Linked DNA regions of Kordia sp. SMS9. Each later gene encodes a partner of the first gene's protein in a complex. Links are inferred from orthologs where the notes say so. Each region holds a gene or a part of one and is shown in the gene's direction. Other genes may lie near its edges.

Region 1 (9,571 bases):
ATCAGCAATCAAAACTTGCTAACAAAAACATTCAAACAACAGAGCAGCCTGCCACTACAAACGATTCAAACACAAATTCTACGGACACGACAAACGGAGGTAACGAGTAGATATTAATTATAAAAAATCATATAAAAAATGCCAGCTTGTCAGAAGCTGGCATTTTTTTATTTCAATTTGTCAGCATTGCTACAATGGCACAATTTCTGACTACTGTATTTGCGTAAATAATCAAACAATTAAAACATTAAATACTTAACAAAATGAGCAAAGTTAATATCAAACCACTTGCAGATAGAGTTTTGATTTCCCCATTGCCAGCAGCCACAAAAACTGCTTCAGGGCTCTACATTCCAGATTCAGCAAAAGAAAAACAACAACGCGGAACTGTTGTGGCAGCTGGACCCGGCAAAAAAGACGAACCGTTAACGGTAAAAGTTGGTGACACTGTTTTGTATGGAAAGTTTTCTGGAACTGAAATCAAGTTTGACGGTGAAGACTACATCATCATGAGAGAAGATGACATTTTAGCAATTATTTAATTCAAAAAATAACATACCAAAAAATTATGGCAAAAGATATAAAATTTGATGTAGAAGCACGCGACGGACTCAAACGTGGTGTGGATGCATTAGCAAATGCAGTAAAAGTTACTTTAGGACCAAAAGGAAGAAATGTAATCATTAGCAAATCATTTGGTGCGCCATCGGTAACGAAAGATGGTGTTTCTGTAGCGAAAGAAATAGAGCTAGAAGATGCCTTAGAAAACATGGGCGCGCAAATGGTAAAAGAAGTAGCTTCTCGTACGAACGATTTAGCAGGAGATGGAACCACAACTGCAACTGTACTAGCACAAGCTATTGTAAAAGAAGGATTGAAAAACGTGGCTGCAGGTGCAAATCCGATGGATTTAAAACGAGGAATTGACAAAGCAGTTACTGCCATCGTTGAAGACTTACAAAAGCAATCGAAAAAAGTAGGTGATTCTTCTGAAAAAATAAAACAAGTAGCTTCGATCTCTTCAAATAACGACGAAGTTGTGGGTGATTTAATCGCGCAAGCTTTTGGAAAAGTTGGTAAAGAAGGTGTCATCACGGTAGAAGAAGCTAAAGGAACGGACACGTATGTAGATGTAGTTGAAGGAATGCAGTTTGACAGAGGATATTTGTCACCGTATTTCGTGACCAACTCTGAAAAAATGGAAGCAGAATTGGAAAGTCCGTACATCTTATTATTTGATAAGAAAATTTCTTCCATGAAGGACTTAATGCCTGTATTGGAACCCGTAGCGCAAACAGGAAAGCCATTATTAATCATTGCGGAAGATGTAGATGGTGAAGCATTGGCAACTCTAGTAGTAAACAAATTAAGAGGCGCTTTAAAAATTGCGGCGGTAAAAGCACCTGGATTTGGTGATCGTAGAAAAGCAATGTTAGAAGATATCGCCATTTTAACTGGTGGAACGGTTATTTCGGAAGAAAGAGGATTTACGTTAGAAAGTGCTACGATTGATCTTTTAGGAACTGCTGAGAAAATCACAATCGACAAAGACAATACAACCATTGTAAATGGTGCTGGTGATGCAGAAATGATTCAAACACGTGTGGGACAAATAAAAGCTCAAATTGAATCTACTACTTCTGATTACGATAAAGAAAAACTACAAGAACGTTTGGCAAAATTAGCTGGCGGAGTGGCAGTTTTATATGTTGGAGCAGCTTCTGAAGTAGAAATGAAAGAGAAAAAAGACAGAGTAGACGATGCTTTACACGCCACAAGAGCTGCGGTTGAAGAAGGAATTGTTGCTGGCGGTGGTGTTGCTTTAGTTCGTGCGAAAAATGTACTAGAAAGCATTACTACAGATAATTTAGACGAAGTAACAGGAATCAAAATTATTGCACGTGCTATTGAAGAGCCATTACGTACCATTGTTTCCAACGCTGGTGGCGAAGGAAGCGTAGTTGTTTCAAAAGTAATGGAAGGTGAAAAAGATTTTGGATACGATGCTAAAACGGAAGAATATGTAGACATGCTGAAAGCAGGAATCATTGATCCGAAGAAAGTAACGCGTATTGCATTGGAAAATGCAGCATCTGTAGCAGGAATGATTTTAACTACAGAATGTGCATTGGTTGACATCAAAGAAGAAGCACCAGCTGGAGGCGGAATGCCACCAATGGGCGGCGGAATGCCAGGAATGATGTAATCAATTACACTATAAAAACACAAAAAGTCTTTCGAATCCTTGAATTTGAAAGGCTTTTTTTATGGGTGAAAGTTTTGAAGCTATAGAAACATATAGGTTTCTACCTTTGCAGTAATCATCTTCGAAACTTCTCAATACTCAATACTCAATACTAATATCTCATTACTTTTCAAATTCGTCTTTACAAGAATTTGAAAATCTAAAAACCAGTCTTTCAGCAACTTTTCTTTAAAATATATACTATTGGTACTCTTTTTGTGGTAGTTTTTTGCAAAAATTGCTTCCTATGAAAAAAAATTATTCTTTTTTATTCATCCTCATCTGCTGTTTCTCTTTCAGCGTATTTAGCCAAGAATCCTTAAAAATCGAAGACGAATATTACGCGTACTTCAAACTTCCTAGAGAAGGCTTGTATCTTCACCTTAACAAAACTACGTATTTTCAAGGCGAAGAAATTTGGTTCAAAGGCTATGCGTACGATCAACGGAATCAGCTTGCATCCAAAGCTACCACCAATATTAATATTGGAATTTATGACGCCGCAGGAAATCAACTGCAAAAACATTTATTTGCGGCAGAAAATGGTGTAACCAATGGAAATTTTGCAGTAGATTCTACGTTTACAGCAGGAACCTATTATATAAAAGCGGAAACCAATTGGATGAAAAACTTCAAGGAAGACAACGCGTATATTCAAAAAATTGAAATTAAAACCAATGAACAACTAGCAAAAAGCAACGCTACTGAAGAAAAGCAATACGATTTTCAATTTTTACCAGAAGGCGGACATATCCTCACAGAAACCATCAACAATGTTGGTTTTAAAATCATTGACAACAACGGAAAAGGCGTCGCGGTTTCTGGCATTGTGTACGATCAGGAAAAAAATCAAGTGGCTTCCTTTGAAAGCAATACTGTAGGCATGGGAAAATTTATACTGCAACCCAAAAAAGAGGCAATATATACTGCGGAAATCACGCTGAAAGATGGCACCATGATTACCAAAGAACTACCGTCTATCCAAACACAAGGCATTTCACTTATAATTCAAAATTCATTACAAGATAAAGTGATTCTCGACTTTAGCACGAATGAAGAAACCTTGACAAACTATCCTAATAAAACGTATAAAATACTCATTCATCAAAATGGACAGTTAAAAATAGCAGCGTTACAATTTAGCAATCTTAAAAAAGCCGTGAGTATTGAAAAAGAACGTTTGTTTAAAGGCGTGAACACAATTACTGTATTTGACGATCAAAAACAACCCATTTTAGAACGTTTATTTTTTAATGATTATGGCATCAAAAACACAAAGATGCAAGTTTCTAAACTCAACACGATTAAAGATTCTATCATCCTTTCTGTAAAAGAACTCAACTTACAGAACAAGGCAAATGTGAGTATTTCTGTATTGCCAGAAACTACGCAAGGATACAATCCGCAGCACAATATCATTTCCAACTTTTACTTAAAACCACATGTGAGCGGTTTTATTGAAAATCCACAATATTATTTCCATAAAATGGACCGAAAGAAAAAGTATGAACTAGATGTTTTATTGCTCACACAAGGTTGGAGTCGCTATGATTGGAACGACATTTTTGGCAAAAAACCAACGGCAACACATCGTTTTGAAAACGGAATTGGTATTTCGGGACGTGTCAACAGACCTGCGACAGGTGTAAAGCAAGTATTTTTATATGAGACAAAAAATCATGCGGCTAAATTTATTGACTTGGACGAAAATCAAAAGTTTGAATTGGCAAACGTGTTTTTGGAAGAAGGAGAAGAAATAAAGTTTTCGTACATCACTCCAAAAGGTGCACTGAAAAAGCCAGGTATGTATTTACGATTTTTGATTACAAACAAAGAGGACAAAATTTCGGAAGCATTTTTAGAAAATACCAAAAAACTCAAATCTGACACTGCTAATTTTAAAGTTCCAGAAAATTTCTTTTATGAAAACGCAGAAGAGCTAGATGCTGTAGTGTTAAATGCGGAAAAGGAAAAACCAAAATACAACAGTATCTTTTTAATGAATCCGTCTGTTACAGAAATCACAATAGAAGAATACAAAAGATATCTCAACTTGGTACAATATCTTAATTTTAATGGTTTTAATGCTTCCGAAGACATGGGAAATGTATTTATTTCTTCTAGAATTGCGCGTGGCGGATCGCCTACTGTATTTTTTAATGACGTACGTTTAAACGATTTAAATATTCTATACAGCATGTCATTGGCTGAAATTGAACGCATTGTGGTAGACAGATATAGCAGAGTACCAAGTGCGCGTGGTGGCGGATTGGGCGTCATTAAAATATACTCACGCATTACACCATTGTTCAAAAAACCAGGAGTCGAAATTCAATATCTCGCAGCTACATCACCTGCATCATTTTCAACGGGTAAAAAATACTATGCACCTAATTATTCATCGTATTTAAATCCTGTATTTCAAAAATATGGTGCCATTTCTTGGTTGCCAACAGTTGAGCTGAACAGTGAAACGGCCACTACTTTTAAAATATACGATACGTATACTAAAAACGTAACGCTATTTATTGAGGGAATTGCGGAAAATGGTGATTTAATCTCCGAACGAAAAACCATTCAAGTGCGTTAACCGATTGCTATGAAAAAAAAGTGTTTTTTATTGTTACTGATGATATTAAGCATGATTCCACTTCTCTGTCAAGAGAAAACTGTGGAAGCAGTTTATACAGCCTATTTTGAACTTCCGCGAGAAGCATTATACCTGCATTTGAACAAAACCACGTATTTTCAAGGAGAAGAAATCTGGTTTACAGGCTATGCGTACGATCAAAAGAATCAGCTTTCTTCCAAAGCAACGACCAATATTAAAGTTGGAATTTACGATGCAAAAGGCAATCAAGTAAAAAAAGCATTGTATGCCGCAGAAAATGGTTTTACCAACGGAAACTTCTTAATTGATTCCACCTTTACCGCAGGAACCTATTATGTAAAAGCAGGCACCAATTGGATGAAAAATTTCAAGGAAAACAACGCGTTTGTCCAAAAAATTGAAATTGTTACTGATGAAAGTATCAATGAAAAGAAAGTTGCCAAAAAAGCGACGTATGATTTTCAATTTTTACCTGAAGGCGGACATATCTTAGCAAATACCAACAATAATATTGGCTTTAAAATCATTGGCAATGATGGAAAAGGTGTCAAAGTTTCAGGAATTGTGTTTGATGAAGCAAAAAAGCAAGTCGCTTCGTTTGAAAGCAATACATTAGGCGTGGGAAAATTTTTATTTCAACCTAAAAAAGAAATACAATACACCGCAGAAATTACCCTTGAAAATAATACCATAATTACAAAATTTTTGCCGTTAGCAAAACCAAAAGGCATTTCGTTAATACTGCAAAGTCTCACGGAAAACGATGTGATTCTCGATTTTAGCACAAATGAAGAAACGCTCAAAAATACTCCGAATAAAACTTACAAAATACTCATTCATCAACATGGAAAGTTGAAAACAATTGCTTTAAAATTTGATGAACTCCAAAAAGCAATTCGCATCAAAAAAGAGGAATTATTCAAAGGAATTAATACCATAACCGTTTTTGACAATGATCAAAATCCCATCTTGGAACGTTTGTTTTTTAACGATGTATACATTCAAAAAGCCAACATTAGAGTTTCAAAACTCAACAAAATTCAAGATTCTATTTTGTTGTCTGTGCAGAAATTGAACCTGCAAAAAAATGCACAAATCAGCATTTCTGTATTGCCAGAAGCAACGGAAAGCTATCAACCAAAACACAGTATTGTATCTAATTTTTACCTAAAACCGCACCTACGAGGCTTTGTGGAAAATCCGCAGTATTATTTTCAAAATATGGATCGAAAAAAAAAATACGAGTTGGATATTTTATTACTCACCCAAGGTTGGAGTCGCTACGATTGGAACGCTATTTTTGATACAAAACCAACAGCAACACATCGTTTTGAAAACGGAATTACTATTTCTGGACGCGTCAATCGACCAAAAACAAACGTAAAACAACTCTTCTTTCACACCACCGTAAATCACGATGCACGATTTATCAACTTGGACGAAAATCAAAAATTTGAAATGTCTGGTTTATTTTTAAAAGAAGACGAAGAAGTGCGTTTCTCGTATGTGAACGAAAAAGGAGAATTTAAAAAACCGAGCATGTATCTTCGGTTTATTCTATCGGATACAAAAGATAAACTTTCCAAACGTTTCTTAGATACAATTCGCAACATCAAAACGAGTGCTAAACAGGCATCGCTCAAAGAATTTTTGTACGCAAACAGGGAAGCTCTTGACACAGTAGTTTTGACAGGAAAAAAGAAAAGAAAAAGATACGAAGACCGTTTCATGAAACGTCCGGAAGTTACGGAAGTTACCGAGGAAGTCGTAAAAGAGTATGACGATATTGCCAATTTTATACGATTGAATGGTTTTTACACCGTACAAGAAGGCGGCGAAGTTTTTGATCCAAGCAAACTTATAGGAGGCAACCCAGTTATTTTTTATAACAACCAATATTTACGCAAAGAAAACATGGTGGTTTTATACAATTTAAAACTCGAAAACATAGAACGTGTTATTGTTGACAGATATAGCGACATTTTGTTTAATGGAGAAGTACGGACAGGTATTATTAAAATATTTACACGTGATACGCCCTTATTTTCAAGAAAACTGAGAAATTTTGTGTATTTGAGTACCAAAACACCGAAATCATTTACGGAAGGGAAAAAGTATTACACACCTAATTACGCGTCATTCCTAAGTCCAACATTTCAACAATACGGAGCCATTTCTTGGCTTCCGAACCTAGAACTCAATCCTGAAACTGCAACCACTTTCAAAATCTATGATACGTTTACTGAAAACGTAACTTTATTCATTGAAGGAATTACGGAAGATGGTGATTTGATTTCGGAACGAAAAACCATTCAAGTACGTTGACCATCATTTTCATGATTGTTCTTACCAAACACTTTTGAAAAAAACGATTCTTGATTTTTTTAATTATTTAGCTTAAACCGATTATTATGAAAAAAAAGTACATTTTATTACCAATTATTTTACTGAGTATTTTACCACTGTTCAGTCAAAAACAAACTGCGGAAGCAGCTTATGCATCCTATTTTGAACTTCCCCGAGAATCCTTATACCTTCATTTGAACAAAACTACCTATTTTCAAGGGGAAGAAATCTGGTTTAAAGGCTATGCGTACGATCAAAAGAATCAGCTTTCTTCCAAAGCAACGACCAATATTAATGTGGGAATTTACGATGCACAAGGAAATCAAATAAAAAAAGCATTGTACGCTGCAAAAGATGGAGTCACCAATGGAAACTTCTTAATTGATTCTACCTTTACAGCAGGAACATATTATATAAAAGCGGACACCAATTGGATGAAAAATTTCAAAGAAAATGATGCGTTCGTTCAAAAAATAGAAATCGTTACTAATGAAAGTATCAATGAAAAAAAAGTCACTGAAAAAGCACGTTTCGATTTTCAGTTTTTGCCCGAAGGTGGACACATTGTAGCAAATACCACCAACAATATTGGTTTCAAAATCATTGCCAACGATGGAAAAGGTGTGACGGCTTCTGGAGTGGTGTATGACGAAGAAAAAAACCAAGTCGCTTCGTTTGAAAGCAATACGTTGGGAATGGGGAAATTTTTATTTCAACCTAAAAAAGAAATACAATACACGGCAGAAATTACACTTGAAAATAATGCCATACTAACAAAACTCTTGCCGCAAGCAAAAGCACAAGGCATTTCTTTAATATTACAAAGTCTCACCGAAAATGATATCATTCTCGATTTTAGCACGAATGAGGAAACACTCAAAAACAATCCAAATAAAAAGTACAAAATACTCATACATCAACATGGAAAGTTAAAAACAGTTGCGCTTCAGTTTGACGAACTCCAAAAAGCAATTCGCATCCCAAAAGTGGAATTGTTTAAAGGAATTAACACTATAACGGTATTTGATAATGATCAAAATCCAATTTTGGAACGTTTATTTTTTAACGATGTAGGCATCAAAAAAGCCAACATTCATGTTTCAAAACTCAATACAATTCAAGATTCCATTTTGTTATCTGTAAAAGCATTTAACTTAAACGAAAACGCAAATGTGAGCATTTCTGTGCTGCCAGAAACGACCGAAAGTTACCAACCACAGCACAACATGCTATCAAATTTATACCTAAAACCACATCTAAGAGGTGTTATTGAAAATCCGCAGTATTACTTCCAAAAGATGGATAGAAAAAAGAAATACGAACTGGATATTTTGCTACTCACACAAGGCTGGAGTCGCTATGAGTGGAAAAACATTTTTGAAACAAAACCAATAGCAAGACATCCTTTTGAAAACGGAATTACGATTTCTGGACGTGTCAACGTTCCTAAAAAAGGGATAAAACAATTATTTTTTCACACCACAAAAAATCACAGTGCACAATTTATTGACTTGGACGAAGATCAAAAATTTGAAATATCAGGCTTATTTTTAGAAAAAGATGAAGAAGTGCGTTTCTCGTATTTAGATACAAAAAACGTATTTAAAAAGCCGAGCATGTATCTTCGGTTTATCGCAAAAAATCCAACAGATAAAATTTCTGAAGCTTTTTTGAATACAACAAAACATATTTCTACATCTGCCGATTTTACGATCCCAAAAGATTTCTTTACTGAAAAAGCAGAAGCGCTTGATACCATTGTATTGCAAGCTGAAAATCCGAAATATACATTTTTAGATGAATTTATGGCTGATGCAGAAATAACAGATGTCACAGAAGAAACCTATTATATGTATTACAATATTGTACAATTTTTAAACTTTAATGGATTCACTGCTACAGAAGGCGGAGGAAGTGTTTCTATTTCACACAGAGCCTCAAAAAGACCTAAACCTTCTGTGTTTTTGAATAATTTCCGAATTCGAGATCCTGGTTTGCATATTTTGTATAACATGTCATTGGCTAATATAGAACGTATTGAAATTGACAGATACAACATTATTCCGTTTAATGGAGGAAGATCTGATGGTATTATAAAAATTTATACTCGTGAACGGTCGATGTTTGCACAAACTGCCAAAGATTATATTTACATAGCGGCAAAAACGACCAAATCTTTCACCAAAGGGAAAACATATTATGCGCCAAACTATGCATCGTATTTACATCCTGTGTTTCAAAAATATGGAACGATTTCATGGTTACCCACAGTGCAACTCAATACCGAAACGCCAACGAGTTTTAAAATATATGATACGTATACAAAAAATGTAACGTTGTTTATTGAAGGAATTTCAGAAAGCGGACAT
Region 2 (9,531 bases), 1.7 Mb from region 1 along the record:
ACTGACATTGATATCATTTTCGCCCATTGTTTTAAAAATTCGCGCATCAACGCCCACACGACCAAGCAAACCTCTACCTTCTAAATTGACCAAGGCAACATTGTCTAACACGGAAATGGATTTGATTCCTTTGGTTGTTGTCTTTTGCTTGATGATGGTTCCTTCATCCGAACTATTGAAGGTGTTTAAGATTCGCAATGGAATGTTTTTTTCAATAAGTGGCAACATGGTTTTTGCATGTAAAATATTCGCGCCAAAGTTTGCCAATTCGTTTGCTTCGTTGAATGACAATTCCGAGATTTTTCGTGCATCTGCCACCAAATCAGGATTTGCTGTAAAAATTCCATCTACATGTGTATAGTTTTGCAATTCTTCTGCGTCTAAAAAATTCGCCAATAACGCCGCTGTGTAATTGCTTCCGTTTCGTCCCAACGTCGTAGTTTCATTGTTTTCATTAGACGCGATAAAACCCGTCACAATATTCACCGTAGTTCCGTTGTACGATTTAAAATGATTGATGATATTGTTGCGAGAAACAACATCAAACGGACGCGCATTTCCAAAAGAATTGTCGGTTTTTATCAAGTTTCGCGTATCGGTAAAATGAGCATTGACGCCTTCTTTTTTTAACAAATTCGTCACCAATTTTGCAGCGATAATTTCACCTTGTGATACGACTTGATCTTTTATTTTTTCACTATAATCGCCCAATAAAGAAACGCCTTGAAATAAATTTTCGAGCGTTGTAAATTCTTCTGAAAAATCTAACGAGCGATCTATTTGACTTTGATAGGCTTTAAACGCCGTAAATTGTTCGTGATAGGATTCTTTGCGAATTGCTTTTTCTAACATTTCTAGCAATTCATTGGTAGCGTTTCCGCGTGCGGATAACACGACGGCAATGTCTTCTTGTTGTGCTGCTTTTTCTTTTATGATTTGAATGGCGGCTTTGATTCCTTTGCCATTAGCAAGGGATTTACCACCAAATTTTAAAATCTTCATAGCATTGTAGTGTAAGTACTTGGTTTAAATTGATGATTTTTGAACTTGAAATATGTTTCTGAGCATTTGACTTAATTGTCCGTATTCTATTAAAAATGCATCGTGTCCGTGAATGGACTGAATTTCGTCGTGATATATATTTTCTTTGAAACGCTTTAATCTTCTATAGGTTTCAATATCTTCATCTGGTGAAAAAAAGATATCACTGTTGATACTGATGATGTGAATGTTTCCTGCAATTTTTGACGCTACCGTTTCTAATGGTCCTCTTCCGCGCGTTATATCAATCGTTTTTAAGAGCTGATTCATCAGTTTGTACGCTCCCAATTGATAGCGTTGTTGTAATTTTTTTCCGTGATGCGCCAACCAACTTTCCGTGTTGAACATGTCTTTTTCTTTGTGACGTGTTCGCTGAAATTTCACTTTGAGTGAAAACGGCGTACGATAACACAACATGGCATGAATACGTGCATCTTCTACCGGATTGCTAGAGTTTTCTAAGATCCGTTCTTGCAAAAAACAATTGCCCATCAACCAATCGGTCGATTTCCAATCAGCCGCAATCGGAATTAGATTTTGAATCAAATTTGGTTCTAAAACTGCCATTTCCCAAGCAATTCCGCCTCCTAACGATCCGCCAATAGCGGCGAAAAGCTGATTGATTTTTAATTGTTCCAATCCTCTTAGGAAAATCTTTGCCACATCACGTGCTACAAAATCTTTGTAATGCTCAATCAAACCGCCTTCCATAAAAAAACCATTTCCTGGAATGTCAAAACTCAAAATTTTAAAATGATTCGTATCAATGCATTTATCTTCTCCGATCAATTTGTTCCACCAACCGTTTTCCCCAGTTACTTCTGAGTTCCCCGTTAAGGCGTGATTTACTAAAACAATTGGCGCATTGACGTTATCCGAACCTACAAGCTGATAACTCAACTTGAGGTTTGGATAGTACGCGCCACTTTCGGTAAAGAAATTTGAAATGGTAATATGTGCTGCTTTTTGTGTCAAAATATTGTGTTTATGATGCTGGAATTCCTGCGGTAATTTTGTCAAATACAGTTTTTAAATCTGCTTTTAAATCTTCCACATCTTCCAATCCGACAGACAAGCGAATTAAGTCTTGTGTAACACCTGTAGAGGCTTGTTGTGCTTCATTTAATTGCTGGTGCGTCGTACTTGCTGGGTGAATGATGAGTGATTTTGTGTCTCCAATATTGGCTAAGAGTGAGAAAACTTCTGTTTCGTCTGCAATGCGTTTTGCAGCTTCATACCCTGCTTTGATACCAAAGGTTACAATTCCGCTTTGTCCTTTTGACAAGTATCTATCTGCCAACGCTTTGTAATTGCTAGTTTCCAATCCTGGATAATTTACCCAAGCTACGGCTTCTTGTGTTTGCAACCATGTTGCGAGTTCTAGTGCGTTTTGGCTGTGTTGTTTGATACGAATTGGCAACGTTTCCAATCCTTGTATAATTTGAAATGCGTTGAATGGACTGAGTGCCGAACCAAAATCGCGCAATCCTTCAATACGTACTTTGGCGATGAATGCTGCTGCTTCGAGTGCTTCACTGTATACCAAACCGTGATATCCTGCGGATGGTTCTGTAAATTCTGGGAATTTTCCGTTTGTCCAATCAAAAGTTCCTGCGTCAATGATTGCGCCACCTAAGGCAGTTCCGTTTCCGTTAATGTATTTTGTGAGTGAGTGAATAACGATGTTTGCGCCATGTTTGATAGGATTCAATAAGTAAGGTGTGGCAATCGTATTGTCTACAATGAGTGGGATTTTGTTGGCTTTTGCTTGTGCAGAAATTGCTTCGATATCTAAAACATCTAATTTTGGATTTCCTAAAGATTCAATGAAAATTGCTCTGGTATTTTCTTGTGCGGCATCATTGAAACTATTTTCTTGATCTGGATCTACAAATGTTGTGGTAATTCCGAGTCTTGGCAAGGTAACATTTAGCAAATTATACGTTCCGCCATACAAACTGTTAGAAGCTACAATGTGATCACCTGCTCTAAGTAGTGTTAGGAATGTTGTGGCAATCGCTGCAGTTCCTGAAGCGGTAACTACGGCTGCCAATCCACCTTCTAAAGCAGTTAATCGCTGCTCTAAAATGTCATTGGTTGGATTGTTGATTCTCGTGTAAATATTTCCTGGTTCTGCTAACGAAAATAAATTCGATGCGTGATCGGAATTGTTAAAGACATACGCTGTAGATTGATAAATTGGCACCGCTCTTGTACCTCCGTTTTGCGTTGTGTCGTGTCCTGAATGTAATGCTTTTGTTGCGAATTTTTGTGTACTCATTTTCTTTGTTTTTATGTTTGTTTTTGTTTTTTTTCTATTTGTTGATTCATTATCCAATCTATTACCCTACTAATTTAGTAGAGATATTTTGTCGACGAATATATTCGACTTTACAGTATTTTATTGATTTTCTCAGATATTTCACAAATTATATTGTAATCGTTATTTAATTTTTATTTTATGACTATTTCTATATACCTTTTCACTGACACTGACACTGAGCCTGTCGAAGTGTCGAAGTGTCGAAGTGTCACCAATGAAAAAAGGTTCTTTTGGAAGCATATTACCAAAAGAACCTTTTTAAATATATGATAAATGAATCACCATTTATCTGGTACTTTTCGATAATAGTAGCGTGGGCTACAGCACATCATGCACATAACCATCATCATACAGCAACACAGTGTTTCGGTTGGTTCGATTGCTATTATTTGAAAAATTTGACTCATTGGTTTTTGAAAAAAAAAATTAACTTAAAATATAATCATGAAAAAAGCCTCTGCAAATTGCAGAGGCTTCGTATTTTGAATGCTTTCATAAAGTTAGCGTAATACAATAGTGTCCTCTGCGGCATTTCTGCTACACATCATACAACACATATTACAAACTTTAATAAACATATTTTGTCTTTGTTTTGTACAAAGGTAAAGTTATAATTATTTAAAATCCAAATGTTTTTTCAAAAAATTTCTTTTTTAACAGTTTTTTGCACTTCCAATAAAATTCTATTTTTTGTTGTTTGTATCTGCTTAGTTTTTTATACATTTGCACCTGTTTTGAGGAAAAATTTGAACTGATTGCAACCTCAAGTTCTGAAGAAAATTCAGAATGATAAAAAATGCTAAAGCAGTAATTTCTACTTCTTTAGACGACTAAGCAATCGCTGTATTATTTTTTTACAACTTTAATTTTAAAAGAAGATTTATTATGTCATATTTTTTTACCTCTGAATCGGTTTCAGAAGGACATCCAGACAAAGTAGCAGATCAGATTTCTGATGCTTTAATTGATAATTTTTTAGCGTTCGATCCCGAGTCAAAAGTAGCTTGTGAAACTTTAGTGACTACAGGGCAAGTTATTTTAGCTGGAGAAGTAAAATCGAACACCTATTTAGACGTGCAAAAGATTGCTAGAGAAGTAGTTAACAAAATTGGCTACACAAAAAGCGAATATATGTTTGATGGCAATTCTTGTGGTGTTTTATCTGCAATTCACGAACAATCTGATGACATTAATAGAGGTGTTGACAGAGCTACGAAAGAAGAGCAAGGTGCAGGTGACCAAGGTATGATGTTTGGCTATGCAACGAAAGAAACTGAAAACTTGATGCCGTTAGCCTTGGATTTATCACATTTACTATTGATTGAATTGGCTGCTTTGCGCAGAGAAAACAACGAAATTACCTACTTACGTCCAGATGCGAAAAGTCAGGTAACGATTGAATATAATGACGATAATGTGCCTTCACGAGTAGAAGCGATTGTAATTTCTACACAACATGATGATTTTGACGAAAGTGACGAAGTGATGTTGACGAAAATTCGTGAAGACATCGTGAATATTTTAATTCCGCGTGTAAAGTCGAAATTAAAACCAGAAATTCAAGCATTATTTGGCAATGATATCAAATATCACATCAATCCTACTGGAAAATTCGTAATTGGTGGACCGCACGGAGATACAGGATTGACAGGAAGAAAAATCATTGTAGATACCTACGGTGGAAAAGGTGCACACGGTGGTGGTGCGTTCTCAGGAAAAGATCCAAGTAAAGTGGACAGAAGTGCTGCGTATGCCACACGTCACGTAGCGAAAAATTTGGTTGCGGCTGGAGTTGCGGATGAAATTTTAGTACAAGTTTCCTACGCTATCGGAGTGGTTGAACCTATGGGGATTTTTGTAGATACGTACGGAACTGCCAAAGTAGATTTGACCGATGGGGAAATTGCTGAGAAAGTAAAAGAAGTATTTGACATGCGTCCTGCGGCGATTGAAAGTCGTTTAAAATTACGCACACCAATGTACAGCGAAACGGCGGCTTACGGACACATGGGACGTAAAAACGAAGTGGTTTCAAAAACATTTACCACTCCAAATGGTGAAAGCAAAACCTTAGATGTTGAGTTATTTACTTGGGAAAAATTAGACTTTGTAGACAAGGTAAAAACAGCTTTCGGATTGTAAGATTCTGAGGGTAGTTATATATTAAAAAGTCGCTTCTAAAGAAAATAGGAGCGACTTTTTTCTTTATATAATCGTAAAGAAATTTGAATAAACAGTTGTATTTTTATTAAATCAAAACAGCAACCATGACATTCAATCTTAGCAAATCTATAGAAATACTCCGTCAAACACCTGAAACACTTATGACAATGCTTTCTAGTTTGTCGGACGATTGGCTTCACAACAATGAAGGTGAAGCTACTTGGAGTCCGCATGCTATTGTTGGACATTTGATTCATGGAGAGCAAACCGATTGGATTGTTCGAGCAAAAATTATATTGAGTGAAGGAAATGATAAAACTTTTGAACCGTTTGATCGCTTTGCACAAGAACGTGATAGCAAAGGAAAAACAATTCATGATTTATTAGAAAAATTTAAAGCACTTCGTTCTCAAAATCTCAACGAATTGGAAAAGCTTCAAATTATGGAAGGTGATTTTTCAAAAAAGGGCGTGCATCCTGATTTGGGCGAAGTAACTTTACAACAACTTTTAGCCACTTGGACGGTACACGATTTAGGACATATTGCACAAATAGCCAGAGTGATGGCAAAACAATATAGTGATGAAGTTGGACCGTGGAGTGCCTATTTGGGAATTTTGAAAAAATAATCAAAAACATGCATCCAATCACAAAAAAAGAAATCAAGTAATTAATTTTCATGGGAATTTTAGTGGTTGTTTTTGGTGAAATTTCGTAATATTTTTAGATATTTCACCATATTTGCTGGAAATTACTGAGGTTTTGGAGCAGCCACGTTTGTGTTGATGCTCGCAAAATATATCAAATCAAAAAAATAGCTAAATTGAATACAAAAATCATGTCAAAAAAAATACGTTGGGGAATTATTGGATTGGGCGGAATAGCACATACATTTGCTGCCGATTTACAACGCTCAGAAACCGCAATACTTTACGGAGTTGCTTCACGAAGTAGCGAAAAAGCTACTGCTTTCAAAGAAATGTACAATGCACAGAAAGCTTACGATTCGTATGAAGCACTTGCAAACGACACTGACATTGATGTAGTATATATTGCCACACCACATACGTTTCATTTTGAAAATACCATGCTGTGCCTGCAACATGAAAAAGCTGTTTTGTGTGAAAAACCACTCGGAATCAATCTCACGCAAGTGCAAACCCTCATCCAAGAAGCGCAATCGCGAAAGTTATTTTTAATGGAAGCCATTTGGACACGATTTATGCCTTCGTATCAAAAAATACAGCAATTGTTAAATGAGAACGCAATTGGAGATATTATAAGTATTCGTGCCGATTTCGGTTTCCGAACTGAATTCAATCCTGAAAGTCGTTTGTACAATAAAAATTTAGGTGGCGGCGCGTTGCTAGATATTGGCTTGTATCCTATTTTTTTAAGTTTATTTGTGTTGGGAATGCCTTCAGAAATTAACGCTATGGCGCGTATGACACACACTGAAGTAGACAGTTTTTGCGCAATGTTGTTCAATTATTCAACAGGCGCCAAAGCAGTCCTAGAATGCACATTTGAAACCGATACACCTACAGAAGCCTATATTTACGGTACCAAAGGCGTGATTAAATTGTACCGTAGTTTTCATCAACCAAATACGATTTCGGTATACCTAAATAATGAAGAAACCGTGTTTGAACTTCCGTATGCTGGAAATGGATACATTCACGAAATTGAAGCTGTACATGCTAATATTTTGAATGGTGACACCGAAAATTCCAAATTGCCATTAGCATTTAGCGAGCAACTGATGACGATTATTGATCTAGTAAAAGCGAAAATTGGGTTGTCGTATGAATGATGAACATCCAATCGTTTGAAACAAATTTGCTTTTGAGTCGTCTTACTGTATGAAACTACCAAAAATCAAAATTAATATTTGAATTTTAGCAAAACCGTGCGTAAAAACCTCATCTCATATAGTATTTTAATTGTATTGCTGATTGCGATTAGCGTGGCGGCTTCGTATACCTATCAACTCGAAACTAAGAAACGGGCACTTAAAGCGGATGTTATTGAACTTTCGGACATTAAATACGGAATGTTCAATGTGGATGCTTGGGAAGAACAATTTGCCAATATTATTACCACAAAACTTCAAGAATTAGAACTTTCGGGCACACAACGCGATGAAGCTCGTGTAAAAGTAACAGCTTTTCTGAATGAATCTATTGATAAGTTTGAACGCGCATATAAAGCCAAAAACGAGAAAAACAATGACTTTTTAGGACTTTCCTTAAAGAATATTGGAGCTGATTTTTTTGAAATTTTTAGTGAACTTAAAAATCAAGTCCCAACAATTACCGAAGATATCCTTGATTTTTTAGAGAGCGACGAAAATCGAGATGGTATTAAAAAATACATTTTAGAGCAGATCAATTCGTATACCGAAGGAACGTTTCAAAAGCTAGATTATACCGCATACAATACCATTCTTTCCAAATACAAAGCAACTACAGGAAACGAATGTATCAATCTGATTTCAAGCAAATTAGAAACTGTTAAAAATAAGCAAAGCACTTCTAATATTGTTTTAGTTATTGCATTTTTAAGCATGCTTTTATCTATGTTTCTACGGAAAGAAACTTCCAAATTAAAAATAACTATTTACATCATAGCGGCAATTCACTTACTGGCGTTGGGCGTTTTTTTACCGATGATTGATATTGATGCGCGTATAGCTTCCATGGAGTTACAATTGATGGGCGAAGCGATTTCATTCCAAGATCAGGTGTTGTATTATAAGAGCAAAAGTATCATGGAAGTCTCAAGTATTATGCTTTCACAAGGAAAAACAAAAGTGATGCTCGTTGGGATTTTGGTTTTGCTTTTTAGTGTGATTTTCCCCGTTTCTAAATTAATATCGAGTCTTTTATTAGTGTTTAAGCGTTCGCTTCAGCGGAATAAACTCATCAAATTTTTAGTATTTAAAAGTGGAAAATGGTCGATGGCAGATGTCATGGTAGTTGCCATTTTTATGTCGTATATTGGCTTTACAGGCATCATTTCAAGTCAGCTGGGACAATTGGAAAACAGCGTTGAAAGTTTGGAAATTTTATCGACAAATAAGTCTGAGCTACAAAACGGTTTCTTCTTCTTTATGGGATTTGTAATTTTTAGTATTTTTATTTCGCAAAAAATTCAAAAGTTGGTTAAAACGCCTTTACAAAGTGTTGAAAGTGACACAACAAAATAGCATCAATCTACTACAACTAAATTTTCTTTTACTGCTTTTACCACCAAACTTGCCGTATTTCGAACGCCCAATTTGCTTATCAAATTCTTTCGATGTCCTTCAATAGTTCGCTTGCTTAAAAAAAGTTTGTCGCCAATTTCCTGTGTCGTAAATCCTTCCGCTATTAATTGCAAAACTTCTGTTTCACGAGCTGTTAAGTGGTAATCTGCTCCAATTTTTGGTGCTTTTTTAGTTTTGTTTCGAAGTCCTTTTAACATGGCTTGCGACACGTGATCACTGAAATAATAATCTTGACTGTACACCGTTCTAATCGCCAATTCAAATTCGCTTGGCACAGCATCTTTCGTTATATATCCATTCGCACCAAGCTCCATCGCATACGCAATCATCCGTTCTTCGGTATGCATGGTTAAGATGATGACTTTCAACTCTTGATACGCAGGATTTGCTTTTAGTTCTTTGATAGTTTCTATACCGTCCATCACAGGCATTTCCAAATCTAACAAGACAACGTCAGGAATGCCATTTTTCAACTTGGTTAACAAATCTTTTCCGTTATCAGCTTCTAGTATGAACTCAATATTTTCAAAATTTTCTAGAATCAACTTTACGCCTTCGCGAAATAATAAATGATCGTCTGTAATCCCTACTTTAATAACTTTTTCATTCATGATATGATTGGTATGTGTATGGTTATTTTTATTCCTTTAGAAACTTCTTCAAATTGGAAACTTCCTGAAAGTACCGACAACCTACTTTCTATATTTTTTAAGCCAATTCCTTTTTTTTGTTGCAA

What was found.
Region 2: the proteins of groL (region 1) and metK are in contact, whole or in part, in a cryo-EM structure (PDB 8P4O), measured with the Escherichia coli proteins. The link is inferred for Kordia sp. SMS9 from one-to-one orthologs.

Annotation. Positions count from the first base shown.
Region 1 is NZ_CP031153.1:478,199-487,769, forward strand. Bases 1-2,887 are described here. They hold groL (chaperonin GroEL), read left to right. Parts: upstream 1-568; coding sequence 569-2,206; downstream 2,207-2,887. Other genes in these bases: secG (preprotein translocase subunit SecG), read left to right, coding at 1-110; groES (co-chaperone GroES), read left to right, coding at 264-542; KORDIASMS9_RS02195 (hypothetical protein), read left to right, coding at 2,493-2,887. Outside these bases: more of KORDIASMS9_RS02195, read left to right, coding at 2,888-4,835; KORDIASMS9_RS02200 (hypothetical protein), read left to right, coding at 4,887-7,181; KORDIASMS9_RS02205 (hypothetical protein), read left to right, coding at 7,268-9,571.
Region 2 is NZ_CP031153.1:2,186,519-2,196,049, reverse strand. What follows is about bases 3,531-6,377. They hold metK (methionine adenosyltransferase), read left to right. Parts: upstream 3,531-4,249; coding sequence 4,250-5,506; downstream 5,507-6,377. Other genes in these bases: KORDIASMS9_RS09515 (Gfo/Idh/MocA family protein), read left to right, coding at 6,366-6,377; KORDIASMS9_RS09520 (DinB family protein), read left to right, coding at 5,632-6,156. Outside these bases: thrA (bifunctional aspartate kinase/homoserine dehydrogenase I), read right to left, coding at 1-1,002; KORDIASMS9_RS09535 (alpha/beta fold hydrolase), read right to left, coding at 1,027-2,061; KORDIASMS9_RS09530 (O-acetylhomoserine aminocarboxypropyltransferase/cysteine synthase family protein), read right to left, coding at 2,027-3,322; more of KORDIASMS9_RS09515, read left to right, coding at 6,378-7,340; KORDIASMS9_RS09510 (paraquat-inducible protein A), read left to right, coding at 7,437-8,735; KORDIASMS9_RS09505 (response regulator transcription factor), read right to left, coding at 8,738-9,406; KORDIASMS9_RS09500 (sensor histidine kinase), read right to left, coding at 9,403-9,531. UniProt on the Escherichia coli protein: Catalyzes the formation of S-adenosylmethionine (AdoMet) from methionine and ATP.